2 regions of the Sulfitobacter sp. THAF37 genome follow, and region 2 is predicted to be linked to the other one. Evidence: riboswitches for the same ligand, from Rfam matches in the RefSeq annotation. Region 2 holds a riboswitch; the other holds the start of a gene.
What was found. A riboswitch is a leader RNA that binds a small molecule or an ion and turns the genes downstream of it on or off. The one in region 2 is predicted to bind thiamine pyrophosphate.
Positions count from the first base shown of each region.

Region 1 (11,043 bases), on a different replicon from region 2:
GGCCGGGCCTGCACCAGCACCCGCGCCAGAGCGGCGCGGCTTTGCTGACCGCCCGACAACGCGCCGGGCCGCCTTTGCGCCTGATCGGCCAACCCGACCCGCTCCAGCGCCCACGCCACGCTGTCGCGATCGGCCTCTGTCAGCCGCATGTGGGGGTTGATGCCCAGCCCGACGTTCTGGGCCACGCTCAGGTGCGGGAACAGGTTGTTGTCCTGAAACAACATCGTCATCGGCCGCGCGCCCGGCGCGGCATCCGTGATATCCCGCCCGTCCCAGCTCAGGCGCCCCGCACTCAGCGGGACAAAGCCGCCCAGCGCGGAAAGCAGAGTCGATTTTCCCGCACCTGACGGCCCGATGACAGCGTATTTCCGTCCCTGCTCCAACGCCATGTCCGCGTCCAGCTGGAAGCTGCCCAACGTGATTCTGGCCTGTTCAATCCGCAACACCGCTGCGCCCTCCCCTGTCGCATATCCAGAAGATACCAAGCGCCATGACCAGCAGCAGCAGCGCCGCGCCAGCGGCGGCCTGCATCTGGTAGGCGCCCATCAGCCGGTACATCTGCAACGGCAGCGTCGCGCGGTCGGGATCGGCGAACAGCGCGATCACGCCGAGGTCGCCGATGGACAACGCCCCTGTCAACCCGGCCGCAAAGCCGATCTGTGGCCGTAGACGCGGCAAAATCACCCAGCGCCACAATGACCATCCCCGCATCTTCAGCGCCGTGGCCAGCCGCCCATATTCACGCAGCGTATCCCGCAGGCGGGGCACCATGATCCGCAGGGCGAACGGCAACGCCATCAGCGCATTGACCAGCGCGGTCACCGGCAACGCCAGCACGGCGGGGTCTACCACCGGATTCAGCAGGATGAACCATCCCGTCCCGATCATCAGTGGCGAGGCGGAGAGACCAAAAAGGCCTATTGCCTCAACACCCCCGGTCGCGCGCCCGGCGATCCACCCGGCCATCGGCAGCGCCAGCAGCAACAGGACCACGATGCTCAGACCCGCGACACCCAGCGACACGCCCGCCGCCTGCCAGACCGATGCGGGCATCAGCGGCACCCCCAAGAGACCGCGCAGCACGACAGCCCCCAGCGGCACCAGCAGAAAGGCCGCGCCCAGCAGGATCAGCGCGATATCGGACCAGCGTTGCAGCCCGCTGCGGGCATCCCAACGCATCGGCACCCGGTCGAGACCGCCGCCGATGCCCACAGAAGGCACGAACCACAGTGCCGCCAGAGCCGCGGTTCCCGCGACGGCCAGTTGCACCAGCGACAGCAGGGCTGCGCGGGTCAGATCAAAGTCATAGCGAAAGGTCTGATAGATGGCGAGTTCAACGGTCGTGGCGCGCGGCCCCCCGCCCAGCGTCAGCGCCACGGCGAAACTGGTCAGGCAGATGACAAAGATCAGGGCGAAGGCTCCGGGCCCGATCTGGCGCAGCAGCGGCCATTCCAGTGTTCGCGCCACCGCACGTGGGCTAAGGTTCAGTTGCGCGACCAGCCGGAAGCGTTCCGCCGGCACCGCTTGCCAGCCCTGCAACAGAAGCCGCGTGGCCAGCGGCAAGTTAAAGAAAACATGGGCCAACACGACACCGTGCAGCCCATAGACCGACAGCTCCGGCAGTCCAAGGGCCACAAGGCCGGTGTTGAGCAGCCCGTTGCGGCCGAAAACCGCCAGCAGCCCGATCACCGCAACGATGACAGGCAGAATAAACGGCACCCCCAACAGCATCACCAGCACCCCGTGCCCGAAGAACCTCCGCCGCGCCAGGGCGCGGGCCAGCGGTATCGCAAGCAACACGGAAAAGGCAGCCGAAAGCAGCGCCTGCACCACGGTAAAACGGATCGCCGCCAGATCGCCGGGGCCAAAGCCGCCCGGTTCGGCACGCGAGAGTATTCCGATGCCTGCGGCCAGCACCACCGCAACCGTCACGGCGGCAGCGGTGATGCCCGCGTTGCGCGTTACTGGGTCAGCGCGCTGCGCCATGCCTCGATCGCCTTCTCCTGCACGGCGGCGGCTTCAGCCTCGTCGTAAAACAGCACCTTCTCGGGCAGGTCCAGTTCGGCCCAGCCTTCGGGCCATTGTTCCTGCGGCAGGGCCGAAGGCAGCGACCAGTTCGCGGTCGGAATCTGCGTCTGGAACGTGTCCGACATGACGAAGGACATGAACTGGTCCGCCAGCTCGGGCACATCGGTTTGCGCCACCTTGGCCACGGTTTCGACCATGAAATAGTGACCCTCGGGGAACAGCGCCGCGTGCTTGGTGAAATCGTCTTCGGCGAACATGTGATAGGCGGGCGAGGTGGTGTAGCTGAGCACCATGTCCGCTTCGCCATCGGTGAACATGCCGTAGGACGTCGACCAGTCCTTCGTGACCGTCAGGATTTTCGGGGCCAGCTTGCTCCAGGCCTCTTGCGCCTTGTCGCCATAGACGGCCTCGACCCACAGCACCAGCGCGAGACCGGAAATCGACGTGCGTGGATCCTGGATCACAATCTTCACGTCGTCGGACATGTTCAGCAGATCGTCGAATGTCGCGGGCGGATTCTCCATCCGGGTGTCATCAAACACAAAGGCGGTATGCCCGTAGTTGAACGGCAGAAAGACGTCATCCGTCCACTCAATGGGCAGGGTCAGGTCGGAATTGTCTTGTCCATGCGGCGCGAAAAGCCCGGTCGACCGCGCCTTTGCCGTGACATCGGACGTCAGACCGATCACCACGTCCGCCTTGGTCCGCTCGCCTTCGAGCAGCAGGCGCGGCATCAGATCGCCGGTCGAGAATTGCAGATCGCAATCGCAAACCTTCTCGAACTCGGTCTCGATCGTCGGGCCGGGGCCCCATTCGGATGTGAAGTAATCCCCCGCATAGACCGTCAGCACAGGCGTCTGGGCCTGCGCTGCGCCCGCGGCGAGTGTCATTGCAGCAGCAAAAGTGAGATGTCTCATGGCATCCTCCAATATGCGGCGTCAGAAAGCGTTGGATGGATGTCCATACCTTCCCTCCGCCGGTGTTAACCGGTTCAGGTTCAACGGGTCCGCACTCACGTACATCTCAGCTTTTCAGCCCCCCGAGGTATGACAAGAGCTAGGCCGCCGGTTGCGGACTTGCAAGGCGAAACCGCTTGAGGCCCCCCAACGGCCCCGGTAACAGGGTCATCAAAGGAGCTTCGCAATGTCGATCAACAGCTTTGGCCACCTTTTCCGTGTGACCACATGGGGCGAAAGCCACGGACCCGCCCTGGGTGCCACGGTCGATGGTTGCCCCCCCGGCGTCCCGGTGGATGCCGAAATGATCCAGCACTGGCTGGACCGCCGCAAACCGGGGCAGAACAAATACACGACGCAACGGCGCGAGGCGGACGAGGTCCGCATCCTGTCGGGTGTGTTCGAAGGGGTGACGACCGGAACACCGGTTCAGCTGATGATCGAGAACACCGACCAGCGGTCAAAGGACTACGGAGACATCAAGGACAAGTTCCGCCCCGGCCACGCCGACATCACCTATTTCCAGAAATACGGTGTGCGCGACTATCGCGGTGGCGGGCGGTCCTCGGCCCGTGAAACCGCAGCTCGGGTGGCGGCAGGTGGACTGGCCCGCGAGGCGATCAGGGCAATGGCGCCCGATGTGCAGATCACCGGCTACATGGTGCAGATGGGCCCGCACAAGATCGACCGCGATGCCTTTGACTGGGACCAGATCGAACAGAACCCGTTCTGGGTACCCGATGCCAAAGCCGCGACCGATTGGGCCGACTACCTTGACGGGCTGCGCAAATCCGGCAGCAGCGTGGGCGCCATCATCGAAGTTGTCGCCCGCGGCGTGCCCGCCGGTCTTGGCGCCCCGGTCTACGGCAAGCTGGACACCGATCTGGCCGCCGCGATGATGAGCATCAACGCGGTGAAAGGCGTGGAGATCGGTGAAGGCATGTCGGCGGCGATGCTGACCGGCGAGCTGAACGCGGATGAAATATTCGCTCCCACCGCGTCCGAGGACATCGTCGAGGTCTTTTTCAAAGGTGCCAGACTGGACTCCACCGGAGCATATATCATCCGTCCTCAGAACGAGAACGACAAGGAACGCTGGTTCAAGGTGAAGGATCTGTTCCATTTCACCGAGACCAAGGGCGGCATGACGCTTCAGGTCGTGCGCAAGGCGCTGAACAAGCGCATGATTGCAAATGGCGGCCTGCCGGTCGTGAAACGGGCGGGGCCGAAATACTCTTCCAACCACGCGGGCGGCATTCTCGGCGGGATCAGCACGGGTCAGGACATCGTGGTGCGCTTCGCGGTCAAGCCGACCTCGAGCATCCTTACCACGCGCAGGACGATCACCAAAACCGGCGAGGAAACCGAGATCATCACCAAGGGCCGCCACGACCCCTGCGTCGGCATCCGCGCGGTCCCGGTGGGCGAGGCGATGATGGCCTGCGTGCTGCTTGACCACATGCTGCTGCACCGGGGACAGGTGGGCGAGAATCGCGGCATCATCGGCCCGGGCGCATGAGCCATCCATGAAGGTCGAGGATTTCTCAGCAAGACCCGCGCTCGGCGTTGCTCTCAAGATCACGGCGATTTTCCTGTTCACCTGCATGTCGGCGATCATCAAATCCACTTCGGACGAGATTCCGCCGGGCGAACAGGTCTTCTTCCGATCCCTCTTTGCCATCCCGATCATCCTGATCTGGCTCGCTCACCGTGGACAGTTGAAAATCGGGCTCAAGGCAAAGAACCCGATGGGACACGTCTGGCGCGGGCTGTTCGGAACCACCGCGATGGGCCTGACCTTTGCCGGTCTGGGCCTGCTGCCCCTGCCCGAAGTCACGGCCATCGGGTTCGCCACCCCGATCTTCACCGTATTGCTGGCCGCGGTGATGCTGGGCGAACGCATCCGGCTGCTACGAATCAGCGCGGTGGCGGTCGGGCTGTTCGGGGTGCTGATCATCCTTTGGCCCCGCTTCGGCAGTTCACAGCTTGACCACATGGCCACCGTCGGCGCCATGCTGATCCTCGGCGCAACCATGATGCGCAGCCTGGTCCAGGTACACCTGCGTCAATTGGTGCAGAACGAACACACCGCCGCCATCGTCTTTTATTTCTCCGCCACCGCTTCGGTGCTGTCACTGCTCACCCTGCCGTTCGGCTGGGTCGTCCCCACCGGCCAGACCGCGCTGCTGCTGGTCTCTGCCGGGCTGGTCGGCGGGGTCGCACAAATTCTCGTCACGTCGTCCTACCGGTTCGGCTCCGTGTCGATGCTGGCCCCCTACGATTATACCTCAATGCTGTTTGCGATCATCCTCGGCTACGTGATCTTCGGCGAACTGCCCACGATCATGATGCTGGCGGGGGCCGCGCTGGTGATCTGCGCGGGCGTTCTCGTTATCTGGCGCGAGCACCAGCTGGGCATGGACCGCAGCAAAGTACGGGCCGTATCCGACCCGAAATCCTGACCCTCGAATAGGAGAGTGCCATGACCGATCAGTCCCACAAGGAAAAGATGCAAGAGCGTCAGACCGAGCAGCGCAAGAAGGTGGCCGAACTGCAGGACCCCGAGGCTGGGCTGGTGCTGGTCCACACCGGCGCAGGCAAGGGCAAGTCATCCTCCGCCTTCGGCGTCGTGGTACGTGCCCTCGGCTGGAAGCAACGTGTTGGCGTCGTCCAGTTCATCAAGGGCAAGTGGAAGACCGGCGAGCGGCTGTTTTTTGACCGGCTCGGCGGCGTGGATTGGCACACCATGGGCGAAGGTTTCACCTGGGACACCCAGGACAAGGAACGCGATATCGCCGCCGCCCAGGCCGCCTTTGCCAAGGCCCGCGAGATGATGGAAAGCGGCGACTATGATCTGGTCGTGCTGGACGAGATCAACATCGCCATGCGGTATGAATACCTGTCTGTCGATCAGGTCATCGAAGGGCTGGAGGCCCGCGACAAGCGTACCGGCGTGATCCTGACCGGCCGCGATGCGAAACCGGAACTCTGCGACTATGCCGACCTGGTCACTGAAATGACCGAGGTGAAACACCCCTTCAAGGCCGGGATCAAGGCGCAGAAGGGCGTTGATTTCTGATGACGACCCAAGACGGCAAGACCGCGAAAGTTGCGCTCGTCACTGGCGCTGCGCGTGGCATCGGGCTGGCCACCGCAAGGCTCTTTATCGAAGAGGGCTGGCTGGTCGCGGCACTGGACCGCGACGCGGAGGAATTGCAAAAGGCAACCGCCGACCTTGGTCAGGCGGCCAGCGCCTATGTCTGCGATGTGTCGGACCCGGGGGCAGTGGACCAGACCGTCGCGGATGTGCTCTTGCACTTCGGGCGGATCGACGCGCTGGTGAACAACGCGGGCGTCGCCGATTTCGGCCCGATCGAACAGACAGATTTCGGCCGGTGGCGCCGGGTGATGGACACCAACCTCGATGGCGTATTCCTGATGTCGCAGGCGGTCACACCGGCGCTGAAGGAGACAAAGGGCGCCCTGGTCAACATCGCCTCCATCTCCGGGTTGCGTGCCTCTACTCTTCGGGTCGCCTATGGCACCTCCAAGGCTGCGGTTATCCAGCTGACCAGGCAACAGGCGGCGGAACTGGGTGAATACGGCATCCGCGCCAACTGCGTCTGCCCCGGCCCGGTGCGGACCAAACTGGCGATGGCCGTGCATACCCAGGACATCATCGACGCCTACCATGACGCGATACCGCTGAACCGCTACGGCACGGAGCGCGAGATCGCCGAAGTCATCGTATTCCTCTGCGCGGAGAAGGCCAGCTATGTCACCGGGCAGGTCATCGCTTCTGACGGCGGTTTTGAAAGCACGGGCGTCGGCCTGTCCGCGCTGCGCAAATAGGGCGGACCTGTTCGGCCCGCCCTACGTGATACCTCGAACGGCGTGATTCAGATCGACGCGCCCTTGGGGTCCAGCGTGACCGAGTAAAGTTCGGTATCTGCCCGGTCCATCAGCCGCACCGTCATCTGCTGCGTCTGCGCGTCGATGTCGACAAGGCCAAAGAACTGCAATCCGGCGCTCGGCGGCAGGTTCACCTGACCCTCAGCGGGCGCCTTGACGAACTTCAGCTCCGGGCCAAATGTCGCGTCCAGCGCGTTCGGCCCGAAGGTGCCCGCGTGCAGCGGCCCTGACACGAATTCCCAGAACGGTTCAAAGTCCTGGAACTGCGCTTTGTCGGGGTTGTAATAATGTGCCGCCGTGTAATGCACATCTGCGGTGAACCAGACGGTGTTCTGCACCCGCGCGTTCTTGATGAACCGCAGCAATTCCGCGATTTCAAGCTCTCGACCGCCGGGGGCGCCGTCGTTCTTGTTGGCCACGCCTTCGATCTTGTCGCCATCCGGCACTACCAGACCAATCGGCATGTCGGAGGCGATCACTTTCCACGTCGCCGTGGAGTTTGTCAGCTCCCGCTTGAGCCATGCCATCTGTTCGGACCCCAGGATCGTGCTGTCCGCGTTGATCTCGCTTTCCTGAGATGCACCATTCGGGCCTCGGTAGCTGCGCAGATCCAGAAAGAAAACGTCCAGCATCGGACCATAGTTGATCTTGCGGTAGACGCGGTTCGGCTCTGCGGGCGTGATCCGCAGCGGTGTCATCTCGTGGAACGCCTGAGCGGCGCGGGCCGCCAGGACATGCACGGATTTTTCGGTGTAACGGTCATCGCCGCTCAGGTCCTTGGAGGCGGACCAGTTGTTGACGACCTCGTGGTCGTCCCACTGCATGAACGTCGGCACCTGCGCATTCAACGCCCGCACATGTTCGTCCAGCATGTTGTATTTCCACTGGCCGCGATATTCGTCCAGCGTTTCGGCGACCTTGCGCTTTTCATCGGGCAGGACAACGTTCTTCCACACACCGCCGTCGGGCAATTCGACCTCATCCTGCATCGGGCCATCGGCATAGATCGTGTCGCCCGAGTGCAGGAAGAAATCAGGCGTATGGCGGGCCATCGTGGCATAGGTCCGCATGCCATCCGCGTCGATGCCCCAGCCCTGACCGGCCGTGTCGCCGGACCAGGCAAATCGCACATCGCGGCGCGCCGTGGGGGCGGTGCGGAACCGGCCCACCAAGGGTTCGGAGGTCACGTTGAGGTCGGTCAGATCGGCGGCGGTGAACCGGTAAAAGATGTCCTGATCGCTCGGCAGGTCCTGCAGCAGGCGCTTGACCGCCATGTCATGGCCCGGCACCGCGTCCATGCTGGGCAGCTGCCGTGCATTTGCAAAGCTCTCCGTGGTCGACACTTCGACCATGACACGCGATGGGCGGTCGGTCCGGGTCCAGATCATGCCGGAGTTCGTATCCACATCCCCGGACTGGACACCGTGGGTGAACACGGGCCGGGAGGACGCACGGCTGATGGCCGGCATCGCCAGCGTTGCGGCAAAGGCGGCGGACCCCGCCAGCATGGAGCGGCGGGTCGGGCGCAGAAGTCTGGTCATGGATGGGTTTCCCTGTCTGGATGAATTCTGCGCCACACAAACCGCAGCCGCGTAACGGCCTGCCGACAGTTTCATGACAAGTCTTTCAAGCTTTCATGACAGCATCCGACACATCCCGTCTCACCGGGTTCCCCGTGGGTAATTACCCGGCCCCTGCCCGGTTCAGCCCGGACCAATCCACCGGGGATTCCCGTGACCGGGAAGTTTTCGTGTAACCTTTGCTCAGGGCCCGACCGAATCTCGCCCGCGGCCCGCAATTCTAGGGAGGAAAACCATGACAAGATTGATGACCGCCACACTGGCCGCGCTGGTACTGGCGGCAAATGCCAGCTTCGCGCAGGATTGCGCGCCTTCGAAATGGGGTGCGGATGACACGATCGGTTCCGCCAACCTGGTGACGCCCGAACGCACGCTGGAGGCTGCCAAGCTGATCAAACAGGGTAAATCCATGCCGCTGGGCATCACCATCGGACCGGACACACCCGCCTTTCCGCCCCGGTCGCTGAACCTGCAGGTGGTGCAACCGAACCAGCAGGGCGGGCAGAAATTGTCCAGCTTCGGCTACGAGGGCAATTACAACGACGATATACTCCAAACCTGGATCGGCATCGGTTCGCAGCTGGATGGGCTGGGGCATCTGGGCGAAGGCGGGCATTACTACAACTGCCTCGACGAAAAGGAGATTTCCGCCATCACCGGCCTGACCAAGCTGGGCACCCATGACGTGCCGCCACTGGTCGGACGGGCCGTGATCCTCGACATGGCCAAACATGCCGGCAAAGAGGTTATGGCCGCCGGGGAACACTTCGGATCGGAAGAGATAAAGGCTGCCGCCGAGGCGCAAGGCATCACCATGGGTGAGGGCGACATCATCCTGTTTCACACCGGCTGGACCGAAGGGATGCTGGAAAGCGACCCGATGCAATGGGGCAGCGCGGAACCCGGCCTGACAAACGAGGGCGCGGTCTATCTCGCCTCGCTCAACCCGCTGGCGGTGGGCGCTGATACCTGGGGGCTGGATGCCATCCCGCCCGCTGAAGGGGACAAGGTGTTCTATGGCCATGTCACCCTGCTGAAGGACAACGGGATCTACATTCTTGAGACCATGAACGTCGGCCCCTTGCTACGCGACGGGGTGAACGAGTTCATGTTTGTCCTCGGCCAGCCCCGGATCAAGGGAACGGTCCAGGCAATGATCAACCCAGTTGCCCTCTACTGAACGCTAAGACTGCCGCGCCCGGCCAACACGGGCGCGGCTTTTCGTCCTGGATTACGACTGCGCCGCTTTCAAGAAGATACCGGCCAAAAATCGTTGCTCTCGGCCAGTTCAGCGTTGATCCGTCTGGCAGGCGCCAGCCTCCCCCACAGACTCGGGCGGCTGTCAGCTCCGGACAAGCTTTTCGTAGCTGTCCGCGATGTCGCGGGTCATTGCCCCGACCTCGAACGTATAGTCGCCGATCTGTCCTACCGGGGTCACTTCGGCGGCGGTGCCGGTCAGCCAGCACTGCTCGAATCCTTCCAGCTCCTCCGGCATGATGTGGCGTTCGTGCACTGTGATGCCCTTGTCCTTCAGCATGCCGATCACCGTCTGTCGGGTGATGCCGTTGAGAAAGCAGTCGGCGTCGGGCGTGTGGACCTCTCCGTCCTTGACGAAGAAGATGTTGGCGCCCGTCGCCTCGGCCACGTAGCCGCGGTAATCCATGAACAGCGCGTCCGAGCAACCCTTCGCCTCTGCCGCATGTTTCGACATGGTGCAGATCATGTAGAGGCCCGCCGCCTTGGCATGAACGGGGATCGTCTCGGGGCTGGGGCGCTTCCACTTGGAGATATCGAGCTTTGCGCCATTCATCTTGGCATCGCCGTAGTAGGCACCCCAGGCCCATGCGGCGATTGCCAGACGCACGGGATTGCGAGCCGATGCCACGCCCATATCCTCACCCACACCCCGCCAGGCCACTGCCCGGACATAGGCATCTTCAAGGCCGGAGGCCTTCAGAACCTCGGCCTTCGCTGCCTCTATTTCGTCCACCGAATAGGGAATTTCAAAGTCGATCATCCGGGCAGAGCGGATCAGCCGCTCCGAATGTTCGCGGCTCTTGAAAATCTTGCCGCCATAGGCGCGTTCACCTTCGAACACGGAAGAGGCGTAATGCATGGCATGGGTCAGCACATGGACATTGGCCTCGCGCCAGTCGACCATCTTGCCATCCATCCAGATGTGACCGTCCCGGTCATCATAGGCACCTACCACCATATCTTCACTCCACGATTGAGAAATGTTGCGCAAACAGTGTCAGTATCGGACACATTCTGTCGCAAAAGTTGCGATTCCCTACCGTTTCACTCTTGGAGTGTCAACAACGCTGACGTAATGTCGTCGCCCAAAGGCAAGAGGTGTAACATGGCGGACGGACGCGCCCCAGCAGGTAGCGGCGGCGAGAACCTTCTGTTTCTGACGGACGAACAGCTGCGGCAAGGCAGTGAGGCGATGTTCTTTGCCTACCGCGGCTTCACCGCAGACCCCGACCGCATTCTGATGGACCTGGCCTACGGCCGCGCCCACCACAGGGCGATCCACTTCATCAACCGGGCCCCCGGCACCACGG
Region 1 covers NZ_CP045372.1:842,013-853,055, forward strand. The annotation lists gene FIU94_RS04250 (ATP-binding cassette domain-containing protein) at 1-446, opposite strand, end outside; gene FIU94_RS04255 (thiamine/thiamine pyrophosphate ABC transporter permease ThiP) at 433-1,986, opposite strand; gene FIU94_RS04260 (thiamine ABC transporter substrate binding subunit) at 1,962-2,945, opposite strand; TPP riboswitch at 2,980-3,080, opposite strand; gene aroC (chorismate synthase) at 3,172-4,503, shown strand; gene FIU94_RS04270 (DMT family transporter) at 4,511-5,446, shown strand; gene cobO (cob(I)yrinic acid a,c-diamide adenosyltransferase) at 5,467-6,063, shown strand; gene FIU94_RS04280 (SDR family NAD(P)-dependent oxidoreductase) at 6,063-6,836, shown strand; gene FIU94_RS04285 (alkaline phosphatase) at 6,884-8,437, opposite strand; gene FIU94_RS04290 (cyclase family protein) at 8,712-9,656, shown strand; gene FIU94_RS04295 (branched-chain amino acid aminotransferase) at 9,819-10,688, opposite strand; gene FIU94_RS04300 (MarR family winged helix-turn-helix transcriptional regulator) at 10,839-11,043, shown strand, end outside.
Region 1: it holds a riboswitch for thiamine pyrophosphate, as region 2 does, so the genes downstream of both, FIU94_RS04260 (thiamine ABC transporter substrate binding subunit) here and thiC (phosphomethylpyrimidine synthase ThiC) in region 2, are expected to answer to the same signal.

Region 2 (11,043 bases):
CATGCCGCTGATCGCAAGCGGGATCGGCGTCGCGGCGTTCTTCTGCTTCATGTTTTCCTGGGTCGAACTGCTGCTGAGCCGGACCCTGACCACGGTGGACGCGAAACCCATCGCCGCCATCATGACACGGACACAGGGCGCCAGCGGCATCGACTGGGGCGTGCTCGCCGCCGCGGGGATCCTGACCATCGTGCCGGGTGCGCTGGTGATCTATTTTGTCCGCAACTATATCGCCAAGGGCTTTGCCCTGGGGAGGGTTTGATGCAGAAAACACTGATATCGCTGGCTGTTCTGGGGGCGCTGGCGTCCACCGCATCGGCTCAGAACATCGTCGTACCGGGCAACCGCGGCCCGACCGACACCGGCTGTCTGATCAAGGGGCTGGACCCCAATGGCGACGGTTTTCTGGCGCTGCGCACGGGTCCCGGCAGCAAGTACCAGCAGATCGGCAGCCTCTATAACGGCGATGCTGCATTCGTCTACGGCGGCCAGGGCAACTGGCTTTACGTCGAGAACGGCGCCAGGAACGGCAAGGCGGTGAAGTTCCGCGGCTGGATCTACGACGCATGGTGCGAGTTCTACCCGTGACCCCGCGCAAACTGACATATACGGCCCCTGCGCTGATCCTTTCGCCTGCCATCCCGGCGTCGGCGCAGGGCGGAATGGCGCGCGGTCGCATCGACGTCTCGAATGGAGGGACCTGAACATGGACTGGATGGCTTGGACATGGCCGACCGCGATCTTCTTCATCATCATCGCGTCGCTGCTGATCACCTTCACCTTTCTCGCTATCAAGTTTCCCGAAACGCCGCGCCGTGGCGTTCTGGGCATGGAGACGACGCGCGGCGATCGTCTTTTCATCACACTTCTGGGCAGCGCCTTTATCAATCTGGCATGGCTCGGAATTGTCGGGGCAAACCAGCCGTATGCCCTGATTGTCTGCCTTGTCTATGCAGCGGCGGTGTTTCGCTGGGTCTAGACAATGTGGTTCGACCGCCGCCGGGCTGTCGTCCGGCTGCATAAGATCAAGCGTAGTTTCGAAAACTGGGAGGAAAAGATGAAACTCAATCTGAAATCAAGTACCGCCGTTGTGCTGGCACTTGGCATGTTCAGTGGTCCGGCTTTTGCCGACATGGACGCGGCCAAGGCATTCCTGGACGAGGAAATCGGCGATATGTCGGCGCTCAGCCGTGCAGATCAGGAAGCGGAGATGCAATGGTTCATCGACGCGGCAGAGCCTTATCAGGGCATGTCGATCAACGTCGTGTCGGAAACCATCACCACCCATACCTACGAAAGCCAGGTGCTGGCACCCGCCTTTACCGCGATCACCGGGATCCAGGTCACGCACGACCTGATCGGCGAAGGCGACGTGGTCGAAAAGCTTCAGACGCAGATGCAGTCGGGCGAAAACGTCTATGATGCCTATATCAACGACTCCGACCTGATCGGCACGCATTGGCGCTATCAGCAGGTGCGCAACCTGACCGACTGGATGGCGGGCGAAGGCGCGGACGTGACCAACCCCGGCCTGGACCTGGCCGACTTCATCGGCACCGATTTCACCACGGCGCCGGATGGCAAGCTGTACCAGCTGCCAGACCAGCAGTTCGCGAACCTCTACTGGTTCCGCTACGACTGGTTCAACGACGACAAGAACAAGGCCGACTTCCAGGAGGCTTACGGCTATGAACTGGGCGTTCCGGTCAACTGGTCGGCCTACGAGGACATCGCCGAATTCTTCACCGGGCGCGACCTGAGCCACATGGGTGTCGACGGCGAAGTCTTTGGCAACATGGACTACGGCAAGAAGGACCCGTCGCTGGGCTGGCGCTATACCGACGCCTGGCTGTCGATGGCCGGTGCCGGATCCAAGGGCGAGCCGAACGGCCTGCCGGTGGACGAATGGGGCATCCGGGTGAACGACCAGTCGCAGCCCGTCGGGTCCTGCGTGGCCCGTGGCGGCGCGACCAACGGCCCCGCGGCGGTCTATGCCGTGACCAAGGCCATCGAGTGGCTGGAAAAGTACACGCCCCCGGCAGCCGCGGGCATGACCTTCTCCGAAGCCGGCCCGATCCCGGCGCAGGGTAACGTCGCCCAGCAGATGTTCTGGTACACGGCTTTCACCGCCGATACCGTCAAGGAAGGTCTGCCCGTGATGAACGAGGACGGCACGCCCAAATGGCGCATGGCCCCCTCGCCGCACGGCGTATACTGGGAAGAGGGCACCAAGATCGGGTATCAGGACGTGGGGTCGTGGACGTTGATGAAATCGACGCCCGTGGACCGCGCGCAGGCGGCATGGCTCTATGCGCAGTTCGTCACCTCCAAGACCGTGGACGTGAAGAAGTCCCATGTCGGCCTGACCTTCATCCGTGAATCCACCATCCAGCACGAAAGCTTCACCGAACGTGCGGACAAGCTGGGCGGTCTGGTCGAGTTCTACCGCTCGCCCGCCCGTGTGGCATGGTCGCCCACCGGCACCAACGTCCCGGACTACCCCAAGCTGGCGCAGCTTTGGTGGCAGAACATCGGTGACGCCATGTCCGGTGCCAAGACCCCGCAAGAGGCGCTTGATGCCCTTTGCGCGGATCAGGAGCGGGTGATGGAGCGTCTGGAACGCGCAGGCGTGCAGGGCGACATCGGACCGAAGCTGAACGAGGAAAGGGACCCGCAGGAGTGGCTGTCGATGGAAGGCTCGCCCAAGGCGAAGCTGGAAAACGAGGACGAAGAGCCCAAGACCATCTCCTACGATGAGCTGATCAAGTCCTGGGAATAAGTCCCCATCATGATACCTGTATGGGGGGCGCAGGCCCCCCATGCCATTTCAAAGACTTTCCAATCTGCCGGACACGATATGAAATACGTTCTTTCCATCGACCAGGGCACCACATCCTCCCGCGCGATCCTGTTTGACGAAGGCCTGAACCTCCACGCCACCGCGCAAGAGGAGTTTCCCCAGATCTTTCCGCAATCGGGCTGGGTCGAACATGACCCCCGCGACCTCTGGGCGTCGACCGCCGGAACCTGCCGTCAGGTCATCGAACGGGCCGGGATCGACGCAAAGGATATCGTCTCCATCGGCATCACCAATCAGCGTGAAACCACTGTCGTCTGGAACCGCAGGACCGGCGAACCGGTGCATAATGCCATCGTCTGGCAGGACCGCCGCACCGGCGACTTCTGCCGCACCCTGCGCGAGGCAGGCCATGCCGAGATGTTCGCGGACCGCACCGGACTGCTGCTGGACCCCTATTTTTCGGCGACCAAGCTGAAATGGATCCTCGACAACGCCGAGGGCGCGCGCGACGCCGCCGCAAGGGGCGAGCTGCTGTTCGGCACGGTCGATACCTATCTGATCTGGAAGCTGACCGGTGGTGCTGCGCATGTGACAGACGCCACCAACGCGGCGCGCACCATGCTCTATGACATTCGCAAAGGCCGGTGGAGCCAGACGATCTGCGACCTGTTCGACATCCCCATGAACATGCTGCCCGAGGTGCGTGACAGCGCCGCCACCTTTGGCGAGACGCGCAGCGACCTTTTCGGGCGGCCCATTCCGATCCTGGGCGTCGCGGGCGATCAGCAGGCCGCGACCATCGGTCAGGCCTGTTTTGAGCCGGGGATGCTGAAATCCACCTATGGCACCGGATGTTTCGCCCTGCTGAACACCGGCGATACCCCGGTGCGGTCGCAAAACCGGCTGCTGACCACCATCGCCTACCAGCTCGACGGCAAGCCGACCTATGCGCTGGAGGGGTCGATCTTTGTGGCCGGGGCGGTCGTGCAATGGCTGCGCGACGGGCTGAAGATCATTCGCGAAGCCTCCGAGACGCAACCGATGGCCGAGACCGCCGACCCTGCGCAGGACGTTGTGCTGGTTCCGGCCTTCACCGGTCTCGGCGCGCCCTATTGGAACCCGGACTGCCGTGGCGCGGTCTTTGGCCTGTCGCGCAATTCCGGGCCAAAGGAACTGGCCAAGGCGGCGCTGGAAAGCGTGGGCTATCAGACCCGCGATCTGCTCGAAGCGATGCACGCCGACTGGACCGGGCAGGGGGCCGATCCGGTCCTGCGTGTCGACGGCGGGATGAGCGCCTCGGACTGGGCGATGCAGTTCCTGTCCGACATCATCGACGCCCCCGTCGACCGTCCGCAGGTGCTGGAGACCACGGCGCTTGGCGTTGCCTGGCTGGCGGGGATGAAAGCGGGCGTGCTGCCCGACCGCGATGCCTTTGCCAAGGGTTGGGCGCTGGACCGGCAGTTCGAGCCGTCGATGGACCCGGCGACCCGGGACCGCAAGTACGCCAACTGGAAGCGTGCGATCAATGCGACGCTGGCCTATTGAAGGTGACGTCAGCGGCACGGCACTTCGCCATTTCCTGCCCGACGGCGGTGCATTTCGGCACCGGGCGTTCGGCGGATCTGCCCGACCTGCTGGGGCCGGGGTCCGCGCGGATCCTGTTCGTTCAGGGCGGCAGCGGTCGGGCGGCGGCACCGGTTCTGGCCACGCTGCGCCGCGCGGGTTATGACATCACCGTGATCTCCTGCGGGGGCGAGCCGGGGATCGGCGACGTCAATGCGGCGCTGGCTGGGCTCGACCCGCCGACCCATGTCATCGCATGCGGCGGCGGCGCGGTCCTGGACATGGGCAAGGCGCTGGCGGCACTGGCCGAACACGGCCTGACCCTGCCAGAGGATTTCGCCGATCTGCCGCCGCTGCCCGCGCGGCGCGACATCTCCCTGATCGCGCTGCCCACCACCGCCGGGACCGGGGCGGAGGTGACAGCCAACGCCGTGATCGACGTGCCCGCGAAAGGCGCCAAGATCAGTCTTCGGGGGGCGGCGCTGATCCCCGACATCGCCGTGGTCGATCCTGCGCTTGCGCAATCGGCCCCTGCGTCCGTCACGCTCGCCTCCGGTCTCGACGCCGTGACCCAGGTCATCGAAAGCTACACCTCCAACGCCGCAACCCCGTTCACCACGGCACTGTGCGGCCCGGCGATCCCGCTGGGCCTGCGGGCGTTGCGCGGGGTCGTCGATGCGGCGGACGACCCCACCGCGTGGGAGGACATGTGCTGGACCAGCCTGTCCAGCGGCCTCGCGCTGGCAAACTCCGGGCTGGGCGCGGCGCATGGTCTGGCCTCTGTCCTCGGGGCGCGACTGGGTGCCCCGCACGGTGCGCTTTGCGGCAGGCTTCTGGTGCCGACCCTTCGGACGAACCTTGCACACGCCGACGCGGTGCCCGAGGTACGGGACCGGATCAGGTATTGCATCGCGGCAATCGACGCGGCGTTTCCTCCTGCGGCAGGCATGGGTCCGCTGTCCGGGTTCGAGCAGTGGATGAACGACCGGGGGCTGCCCCGGTTGTCGGCGCATGGGCTGGCGCTCGGTCACATCGAAGATCTGGCCGCACAGGGCAGCGCCGCGTCCTCAAGCCGCAAGAACGCTGTGCCACTGCCCGCCGAAGGCTACGTCGCAATCCTGTCGGACGCCTTTTAGGTCGGCCGCGCGGCGCCAGACGGCGGGCGCGGGTCACTGCTTGGGCAGGGCCCAGGCGATCACCTCGTCGCCCACAGGGGTTTCCATGAAATGGTGGCCCATGGCCGTCACCATGACATACTGGCGCCCGTCCACCTCGTAGGTGATGGGGTTGGCCTGACCACCGGCGGGCAGCACGGTGGACCACAGGGTCTCTCCCGTTTCGATGTCGATGGCGCGGAACAGGTTATCCGTCGCGGCGGCGATGAACACCAGACCACCCGCCGTCACCACCGAGCCGCCGTTGTTCGGCGTGCCGATGTCGAAGGGCAGCATCGACGGAATGCCGAACGGTCCGTTGCGGCGCGCGGTGCCCAGCGGGCGGTCCCACAAGGTCTTTCCGGTCGCAAGGTCGATGGCCCGTATCCCGCCATATGGCGGACGGGTGCAGGGCACGCCGGTCACGTCGTTGCGCCAGCCCGCATTCACATTGATGCCATAGGGCGATCCGGCCTGCGGATCGGCGGCGCCTTCCGCTTTCGCGCCGGTCTTGCCCCCGGCCTGCTGTTCGTTGATCGGCTGCGAGGTGACTTCGTCCCGCGGCACAAGCCGGTTGTAGTTGGGCACATCGTTGTAATTGGCCACGATGATCCCGCGATCGGTGTCCACCGCGACCGACCCCCAGTCGGACCCGCCATTGTAGCCCGGATACTGGATCCAGGGTCGTTCAGTCGAAGGCGGGGTGAAAAAGCCATCGTAGTTGGCCCGCTGGTACTGAATGCGGCACCACAGCTGGTCGATGGGGGTGAAACCCCACATGTCCTTTTCCTCCAGCCGGGGCTTTCGCAATGTGTGCCATTCGCTGACCGGTTGCGTATCCGAAATGAAGTCTGGTTCGACCTCGCCTTTCGGAAGATCGGTCAGTTCCCCCACCGGGGTCAGTGGCGCGCCCGTCTCGCGGTTAAGGATGTAGATGTCGCCCTGCTTGGACGGCAGCAGCACCGCAGGCGTCCCCTCGTAGTCCAGCAATGTCGCCTGTGAGCCGAGGTCGTAATCCCAGACATCGTGCCGCACGGTCTGGAAATGCCAGACAGGCTCGCCCGTGGTGGCATCGAGCGCCACCAGCGACGACGCATATTCGCTCTCTGCGTCGGACCGGTTGGAGCCGTAATAGTCGACCGAGGAATTGCCCATCGGCAGGTAGACATATCCAAGCTCCTCGTCGGCGACAGCCGTGGTCCACATGTTCGGCGTGCCGCGGGTATACACCTCGCCCTCGGGCGGGCCGTTGCGGTTCTGCTCCGGCGCGGCAAGGTCCCATGCCCAGGCCAGTTCGCCTGTCACCGCGTCGTAGCCCCGGATCACGCCCGAAGGCGCGTCTTCGGCCTGGCCGTCCTTGACCTGCGCCCCGGTCACGATGACCCCGCGCACGATGGCCGGGGGGGCGGTGACGGCATACCAGCCCGGAACGCGTTCGCCGATACCCTGCCAAAGATCGACGGTGCCATTCTCGCCGAAGCCCTCGCAGGGGCTGCCGGTGGCAAGGTCCACCGCGATCAGCTTGGCATCCAGCGTCCCCTGGATCACGCGGGTTGCGCAGGGATCGTCGTCGCCGGCGTCGGGATCGGTGTAGACCGACACGCCCCGGCAGGTGGCGCCATAGGGGATCGCCTCGTTCGGGACGCCGGGGTCGTAACGCCAGTTTTCTTCTCCGGTGGCCGCATCGACCGATATGAGGATGTTCATCGCGGAACACATCACCAGATCGTCGCCGATCTTCAGCGGTGTGACCTCGGGCGAATATTTTCCTTCCGCCGTGCCCTCCGGCAGGTCGCCGGTGTGAAAGGTAAAGACTTCTTCCAGTTGCGCGACGTTTTCAGGGGTGATCTGGTTCAGCGGGGAATACCGCGTGGCCTGCGCGTCTCCGCCCCAGAAGGGCCAGTCCGCGCCGACCTCCCGCTGTGGCCGCGCGGCCCTGTCGTCGTCTGCTGCCCCCGAGGGTGGCAGCTGGTCCGACTGTTCGACTGTCGCGGGTGGCGTGGCGGGATCGGGCGACTGAGCCTGCTGCGCATGCAGCGAAAGCGCGCCGACCAGCAAGGCGATAAGGGCGGAAGAGATAAGACGCATCATGTGGAACCTGCCGATGTGAATGTCTTGGAAGCGTGGCGCGACAGCGCGGGAATGCACAGCAGTACGAAGATGAGGATCAATGTGGGTGCCACGAGGCGCGGCACCTGCGCCCACCAGTCGGTCCCGACCTCCCACCACGCCCAGATCACGGTGCCGATCCAGACCGCGAGATAGACCCAGACCGCCCCCATCATGTACCGGTTAAGCAGGACACCGGTCACAAACAGACCCAGGCCAGCCAACCCGTAATACCAGCTTCCACCGAGCAGGATGAGCCACGTCCCCAGGCAAAAGATCAGCGCCCCGAGCAGGATGCTGATCCAACCTAATATCTTGACCCCCCAGACGGTCCTGTGACGGTCCGGATGATTGGGCAAAGCTGTCGTGTCTGGCATGAAACCTCCAATGACATGGAAGAGGTTGGGGCGGGGATTCAATTATCCTCGTGAGCAGAACGATCTCTCATCGGCATCCGTTCCATGCCGAACAGGTTTTTTCCACTTCCGGCATCAGCGCATTGTCGCTCAGGCCGACATCGGCCCGCCGAAAGAAGCAGCGGGAAGGCAAGGCGCACAAGCCTCCCGTCCGGCTGCCGTTGACAAACCCGGTGTCCCCGGCGCAGTCTGGCCCCACTCACCCGGGGGGTCCCGACAAGGGGCTGAGATACTGCTGGCGCTTGCAGCGCAGTGACCCGACGAACCTGATCCAGTTCACACTGGCGTAGGGATGGTGCACCGGCTGCATGGGCGCAGGGCCCGACATGTCTTCGACATTTGTGCTGCCGTTTCCTCCATTCGACGCGGAACTGGGTCTCCAACGCTTATGGCCATGGAGGCTCCGACCGATGAAAGACCTGACCCCAACCGTCACCACCGGGCCGCTGCCCGCCTCGCGCCGCGTCTGGCACGCGGGCGAGCGGCACCCCGAGATCCGCGTGCCGATGCGCGAGATCGACCTGCACCCCACGGCGGGCGAGCCGCCCGTCACCGTCTACGACAGCTCCGGCCCCTATACCGACCCGGAGGCCGAGATCGTCCTCGACCGGGGCCTGCCGCGCCTGCGCGAGGGCTGGATCGCGGCCCGTGGCGATACCGAGACCTACGCGGGCCGCGACACGACTCCCGCCGACAACGGCTTTGCCGAGGGGGCGCGGCTGGTGCCGGAATTCCCCGTCCGCAATCCGCCCCGTCGCGCAACGGAAGGCCGGGCCGTCACCCAGATCGCCTATGCCCGTGCCGGGATCGTGACGCCGGAAATGGAATTCGTCGCGATCCGCGAGAACCTCGGCCGCAAGGCACAGGCCGTGGCGCTGGCGCGGGACGGCGAAAGCTTCGGCGCGGCGATCCCGGACATCATCACCCCGGAATTCGTCCGCGACGAGATCGCCAGGGGCCGGGCGATCATCCCCGCCAACATCAACCACCCCGAGGCCGAGCCGATGGCGATCGGGCGCAATTTCCTCGTCAAGATCAACGCCAACATCGGCAATTCCGCCGTGACCTCCTCGATGGCGGAAGAGGTGGAAAAGATGGTCTGGGCCACGCGCTGGGGCGCGGATACGGTTATGGACCTGTCGACGGGGCGCAATATCCACAACATCCGCGACTGGATCATCCGCAACAGCCCGGTGCCCATCGGGACCGTGCCGCTGTATCAGGCGCTGGAAAAGGTCGATGGTGTGGCCGAGAACCTGAGTTGGGAGGTCTTTCGCGACACGTTGATCGAACAGGCCGAGCAGGGGGTGGATTATTTCACCATCCACGCAGGGGTCCGGCTGCACATGATCCCGATGACGGTGAACCGGGTCACGGGGATCGTATCGCGCGGCGGGTCGATCATGGCCAAGTGGTGCCTGCACCATCACCGCGAAAGCTTTCTCTACCAGCATTTCGACGAGATCTGCGACATCGCGCGGGCCTATGACGTGTCCTTCAGCCTCGGTGACGGGCTGCGCCCCGGCTCCATCGCCGATGCCAACGATCAGGCCCAGTTTGCGGAACTGGAGACGCTTGGAGAACTGACCCAGATCGCCTGGGCCAAGGACTGCCAGGTGATGATCGAGGGGCCGGGCCATGTGCCCATGCACAAGATCAAGGCCAATATGGACAAACAGCTTGCGACCTGCGGTGAGGCGCCCTTCTACACGCTCGGGCCGCTCACCACGGACATCGCGCCGGGGTATGACCACATCACCAGCGGCATCGGGGCGGCGATGATCGGCTGGTTCGGCACCGCGATGCTGTGTTACGTGACGCCCAAGGAGCACCTCGGGCTGCCGGATCGCGACGACGTCAAGACCGGTGTGATCACCTACAAGATCGCGGCCCATGCGGCGGATCTCGCCAAGGGGCATCCGGCGGCGCAGGCCCGCGACGATGCGCTGAGCCGCGCGCGGTTCGAATTCCGTTGGGAGGATCAGTTCAACCTCGCGCTCGACCCCGAAACCGCCCGGTCGATGCATGACGAGACCCTGCCGAAAGAGGCCCACAAGGTCGCGCATTTCTGTTCGATGTGCGGGCCGAAGTTCTGCTCCATGCGGATTTCCCACGACATCCGCGCCGAGGCGCAGAAGGACGGCATGGAACGCATGGCCGAGAAATTCCGTGAAGGCGGAAAGCTGTATATCCCGCTGGAGGACAAGACATGAGCCAGAGACCCGAAACCCTGCTGAAGGCCCTGCGGGACGAACCGCCGCTGGTGCAATGCATCACCAACTACGTTGCGATGAACATCGCCGCCAACGTGATGATCGCCGCCGGGGCCTCGCCCGCGATGGTATCCGACGCCGAAGAGGCCGAGGAATTCGCCGGCATCGCCGGGGCGCTGACAGTCAACATCGGCACGCTCAGCGCGCCCTTCGTCGAAGGGATGCGCGCCGCGATCCGGGGGGCGCAGAACGCGGGGCGGCCCTGGGTGCTGGACCCTGTCGCCTGTCAGGCCACCGGCTACCGGCGACGCATCTCGGCCGAACTGGTGGCGCTGGGTCCGACGATCATCCGGGGCAATGCCTCGGAAATTCTGTCGCTGGCGGGCGAGGCCAGCCGGGGCCAGGGGGTCGACGGGCGCGACGCCGTCGAGGCGGCGCAAGAGGGCGCGCGGCTTCTGGCACGCTCCAGCGGGGCGGTGGTCGCAGTAACCGGCGCGGTGGACCATGTGACCGACGGCAACCGCGCGGTGCGGATCGAGGGCGGCTCGCCCTTCATGCCGATGAACACCGCGCTTGGCTGTTCGCTGACCTGCCTCTGCGGGGCCTATGCGGCGGTGGCCGAAGATCCCTTTGACGGTGCGGTGGGCGCGCTGGCCCATTTCGCGGTGGCGGGGACGCAGGCGCATGCGGGCGCCGCGGGGCCGGGCAGCTTTGCGCCACGGTTCCTCGATGCGCTGACGGCGGTCACGCCGGAGGCGTTGGCCGACGTGGTCATCCGCGACGCGGCG
Region 2 covers NZ_CP045377.1:18,863-29,905, forward strand. The annotation lists gene FIU94_RS19955 (carbohydrate ABC transporter permease) at 1-262, shown strand, start outside; gene FIU94_RS19960 (SH3 domain-containing protein) at 262-588, shown strand; gene FIU94_RS19965 (DUF2160 domain-containing protein) at 707-979, shown strand; gene FIU94_RS19970 (ABC transporter substrate-binding protein) at 1,058-2,779, shown strand; gene glpK (glycerol kinase GlpK) at 2,858-4,345, shown strand; gene FIU94_RS19980 (iron-containing alcohol dehydrogenase) at 4,348-5,499, shown strand; gene FIU94_RS19985 (pyrroloquinoline quinone-dependent dehydrogenase) at 5,533-7,608, opposite strand; gene FIU94_RS19990 (glucose dehydrogenase) at 7,605-8,003, opposite strand; TPP riboswitch at 8,237-8,353, shown strand; gene thiC (phosphomethylpyrimidine synthase ThiC) at 8,453-10,255, shown strand; gene thiM (hydroxyethylthiazole kinase) at 10,252-11,043, shown strand, end outside.